Regions from separate parts of the Streptomyces sp. N35 genome, predicted to be linked through region 1. Evidence: predicted binding sites of a transcription regulator. Region 1 holds the regulator's gene; the other holds the start of a gene.
The links. Region 1 encodes HspR, which represses chaperone genes until heat shock. Its sites were predicted from a motif close to TTGAGNNNNNNNNNCTCAA; they were not measured.
Positions count from the first base shown of each region.

Region 2: lon (endopeptidase La) is a predicted target of HspR. The motif match lies at 1,263-1,281, and genes of this name have one in related genera.

Region 1 is NZ_JAEIMH010000083.1:17,143-19,535, reverse strand. It holds gene dnaJ (molecular chaperone DnaJ) at 1-1,148, shown strand, start outside; gene JAO81_RS33385 (heat shock protein transcriptional repressor HspR) at 1,150-1,596, shown strand; gene JAO81_RS33380 (BTAD domain-containing putative transcriptional regulator) at 1,809-2,393, shown strand, end outside.
Region 2 is NZ_JAEIMH010000069.1:18,983-21,375, forward strand. It holds gene lon (endopeptidase La) at 1-1,240, opposite strand, end outside; gene JAO81_RS30740 (NADP-dependent oxidoreductase) at 1,358-2,338, opposite strand.

The DNA.
Region 1 (2,393 bases):
TCCTCGGCGTACCCAAGGACGCCACCGAGGCCGAGATCAAGAAGGCGTACCGCAAGCTCGCCCGCGAGTTCCACCCGGACGCCAACAAGGGCAACGCCAAGGCGGAGGAGCGCTTCAAGGAGATCTCCGAGGCGAATGACGTCCTCGGCGACCCCAAGAAGCGCAAGGAGTACGACGAGGCCCGCGCCCTGTTCGGCAACGGAGGCTTCCGCGCCGGACCCGGCGGGGGCGGCACCGGCTCCTTCAACTTCGACCTGGGCGACCTCTTCGGAGGCGGCGCCCAGGGCCAGGGCGGCAGCGGCACGTTCGGCGGCGGTGGAATCGGGGACGTCTTCGGCGGACTCTTCAACCGCAGCGGCGGCGCGGGCGGTACGCGTACGCAGCCGCGCCGCGGCCAGGACATCGAGTCCGAGGTGACGCTCAGCTTCACCGAGGCCGTGGACGGCGCGACCGTTCCGCTGCGGATGTCCTCGCAGCAGCCCTGCAAGGCCTGTTCGGGCACCGGTGACAAGAACGGCACGCCCCGCGTGTGCCCGACCTGCGTCGGCACCGGTCAGGTCTCGCGCGGCGGCGGTGGCGGCTTCTCGCTCACCGACCCGTGCGTGGACTGCAAGGGCCGGGGCCTCATCGCCCAGGACCCCTGCGAGATCTGCAAGGGTTCGGGCCGCGCCAAGTCCTCGCGCACCATGCAGGTGCGGATCCCCGCGGGCGTCTCGGACGGCCAGCGGATCCGGCTGCGCGGCAAGGGAGCACCCGGTGAACGGGGCGGTCCCGCGGGCGACTTGTACGTGGTCGTGCACGTGGACAAGCACCCGGTCTTCGGGCGCAGGGACGACAACCTCACGGTGACCGTCCCGGTGTCCTTCACCGAGGCGACGCTCGGCGGCGAGATCAAGGTTCCGACCCTGGGCGGCCCGCCGGTCAAGCTGAAGCTGCCCCCGGGCACCCCCAACGGCCGCACCATGCGCGCCCGCGGCAAGGGTGCGCTCCGCAAGGACGGCACCCGCGGCGATCTCCTCGTCACCGTGGAAGTCGCCGTACCCGCCGATCTGACCGACACCGCCCGTGAAGCCCTCGAGGCCTACGCGAAGGCGACTGAGGGGCACGATCCCCGGGCAGAACTGTTCCAGGCCGCGAAGGGAGCTTGAGATGGACGGCCGTCGACGCAATCCGTACGAACTGACCGAAGAGACACCGGTGTACGTGATCTCGGTCGCGGCCCAGCTCTCCGGCCTCCACCCGCAGACCCTGAGGCAGTACGACCGCCTCGGTCTGGTCTCCCCGGACCGCACCGCGGGCCGGGGCCGGCGTTACTCGGCCCGCGACATCGACCTGCTCCGCCAGGTGCAGGCGCTGTCGCAGGACGAGGGCATCAACCTGGCCGGCATCAAGCGCATCATCGAGCTGGAGAACCAGGTCGCCGCGCTCCAGGCCCGCGTGGCCGAGCTTTCCGCCGCGCTGGAAGGGGCCGCCGCCACGATGCAGCAACGTGAGGCGGCGGTGCATGCCTCGTACCGCCGCGATCTCGTGCCGTACCAGGAGGTCCAGCAGACCTCGGCGCTGGTGGTGTGGCGGCCGAAGCGGTCGTCGGACTGACCCCGCGTCGGACTGACCCCGCGTCGTCGGCTGGGCCACTCGCTCGGGGAGCAACTCGCTTGCAGGGCCGGGAGGTTGATGCCTCCCGGCCCTTCGCGCTGCCCGCCGTGTGCGGCCGGTCGAATCCCGTACGACCCGTCGTGCCGGGCGCCCGCAGGAACCTAGAATTCCGGGCGGGGGCCGTGTCCACGGCCGGACGGACGGGGGCTCGGGTGGAGTTTCGGCTGCTGGGTGCGGTGCAGGCGTGGACGGATGCCGGTCCGGTCGAGCTGGGGCCCGCCCGGCAGCAGACGGTGCTCGCCGCGCTGCTCGTGGACGCCAACAGCGCGGTGTCGGTCGAGCAGTTGGTGGACCGCGTATGGGGCGAGAGGCCGCCTCCGCGCGCCACGCACACCCTGTACAGCTATGTGTCCCGGCTGCGCCGCCTGCTGCCGGACATGATCAACCGCGGTCCGGGCGGCGGCTACGTGCTGACCGCCGACGCTTCGCGGATCGACGTACACCGGTTCCGCCGGCTTCTGGGGCAGGCCGGGGAAGCCGACGACGAGGCGCGGGCGGTGGCGCTGTTCCAGGAGGCGCTCGCGCTGTGGCGGGCGGAGCCGTTCGCAGGCGCCGACACCCCGTGGTTCAACGCCGTCCGCGAGACGCTCCGCAAGGAGCGGTGGGCCGCCGAACTGGACTGCACCGAGCGGCGTCTGCGCCTGGGACAGCATGCCGAGCTGCTCTCCGCGCTCGCCGAGCGCAGCGCCCTGCACCGCCTGGACGAGCGGCTGGCCGCCCTGTACATGCTCGCCCTG
Region 2 (2,393 bases), on a different contig from region 1:
GGCCGGGCAGCGCGCCCACGTACGTACGGCGGTGACCGCGGATCTCCGCCTCATCCCGTACGCCGCCGAGCGCGACCCGCACGAACTTGCGCCCCATCGCGTGCGCGACGGACTCACCGAGGCTGGTCTTGCCGACGCCGGGCGGGCCGACGAGCGCGAGAACGGCGCCTCCGCGCCGCCCGCCGACCACGCCCAGGCCCCGGTCGCTGCGCCGCTTTCGCACCGCCAGGTATTCGGTGATCCGCTCCTTCACGTCGTCCAGGCCCGCGTGCTCGGCGTCGAGCACGGCCTTGGCGCCCTGGATGTCGTACGCGTCCTCGGTCCGCTCGCTCCAGGGGAGCTCCAGGACCGTGTCGAGCCAGGTGCGGATCCAACTGCCCTCGGGGGACTGGTCGCTGGACCGCTCCAGCTTGTCGACCTCCTTGAGCGCGGCCTCCCGCACCTTCTCGGGCAGGTCTGCGGCCTCGACGCGGGCCCGGTAGTCGTCCGACTCCTCACCCTCGCTCTCGCCGTTGATCTCGCGCAGCTCCTTGCGTACGGCTTCGAGCTGGCGGCGCAGGAGGAACTCGCGCTGCTGCTTGTCGACGCCCTCCTGGACGTCCTTGGCGATGGACTCGGCGACGTCCTGCTCGGCGAGGTGCTCGCTGAGCCACTGGACGGCGAGCTTGAGGCGGGCCACCGGGTCGGTGGTCTCCAGGAGTTCGACCTTCTGGGCGGTGGACAGGAACGGCGAGTAGCCGGAGTTGTCGGCGAGCGCGCCCACGTCGTCGATCTGCTGGACGCGGTCGACGACCTGCCAGGCGCCGCGCTTGCGCAGCCAGCTGGTGGCAAGGGCCTTGTACTCCTTGACCAGTTCGGTGACCGCGCCCGGCAGCGGGGCGGGGTCGCTGTCGTCGACCTGGGTGCCCTCGACCCACAGAGCCGCACCCGGTCCGGTCGTCCCGGCGCCGATCTGCACCCTGTGCCGCGCCCGGATCAGGGCGCCGGGGTCGCCGTCGGCGAGCCGGCCGACCTGCTCGACGGTGCCGAGCACGCCGATACCGGCGTACGTGCCGTCGATACGCGGCACGAGGAGCACACGTGGCTTACCGGTCTGTCCGCGTGCGGCGGCCTGTGCGGCCTCCACCGCGGCGCGTGCTTCCGGATCGTTGAGGTCGAGCGGGACGACCATGCCGGGCAGGACGACCTCGTCGTCGAGCGGCAGGACGGGCAGAGTGAGCGGTGCGGACGTCGAAGCCATGATCTCCCCTTCGGCATTCAAGTTGAGCTATGCCGACTCAATGCTTGTGCGCCGCTCAATGTTCCCCACAGGGCGTTCGCTGTGAGCGATCACGCGGAAGGTCCTGGACGGCCGACCTCAGGAACCCGGGATGACCAGGACCTTTCCGCGGATGCGGCCCGTCTCGCCGAGGTGGTGGACCTCCGCGAGGCGGGACAGCGGGTACGTACCGCTGATGTCCACGGCGACCGCGCCCGCGTCGACCAGGGCGACGAGGGCCGCCAGGTCCGCGGGGTCGTTACGGGCGACCATGTGCAGGGCGACCACCTCCGGGCCCGCTTCGATCGGGGTGGCGATCGAGACGAGCCGGCCGCCCGGCCGCACCAGCGGCACGAGGGCCGCGGCGTCCTGCGGGCCGAGCGGGACCAGGTTGAGGAGGGTGTCCACCTGACCGTCGAGCGCCTCGGCCACCGGCGTGACCGTGTAGTCGATCACCTCGTCCGCCCCCTGCCGCCGCACCGCATCGGCGCTGCGCGGACCTGCCGTGGCGACCACGTGAGCTCCGGCGTGCCTGGCCAGTTGTGTGACAAGACCTCCGACACCTCCTCCCGCTCCGTTGACCAGAACGCGCTGACCGGCCGAGACCTTCCCGTGCTCGAACACCGCCTGCCATGCGGTGAGCCCCGCGACGGGCAGGGCGGCGGCCTGCGGGAGCGGAATCGAGACCGGCGCCGGAACGAGCGAGGCAGCCGGAGCGCGTACGTACCCGGCGGCCCCTCCCCCGCCGTCCACGCGTCCGAGCACCCGGTCGCCGACGGCCAAGCCAGTGACGTCCGGGCCGAGTTCGGTGACCGTGCCCGCGACATCCCAGCCCGGGACGTACGGCAGTTCCACCGGCAGGAATCCCTGCAACAGCCCCTGCCGCAGGGCCGCTTCGGTCGGGTTGAACGAGGTCGCGGCGACCCGGACCAGCACCTCACCGGCGGCCGGCCGGGGGCGCGGAGCGTCCTCGTGGCGGATCACCGAAGGGTCTCCGAACTCGTGGATGCGGGCGGCCTTCATCGTCGTCGGGTGTGCGCTCTTGATCGATGCCGTCGGGTGTGCGCTCTTGATCGTCATGGCTCTGAAGTTAGGGCCCGGCATGGAGACGATCCATGCGTACGAGTGCCTCATT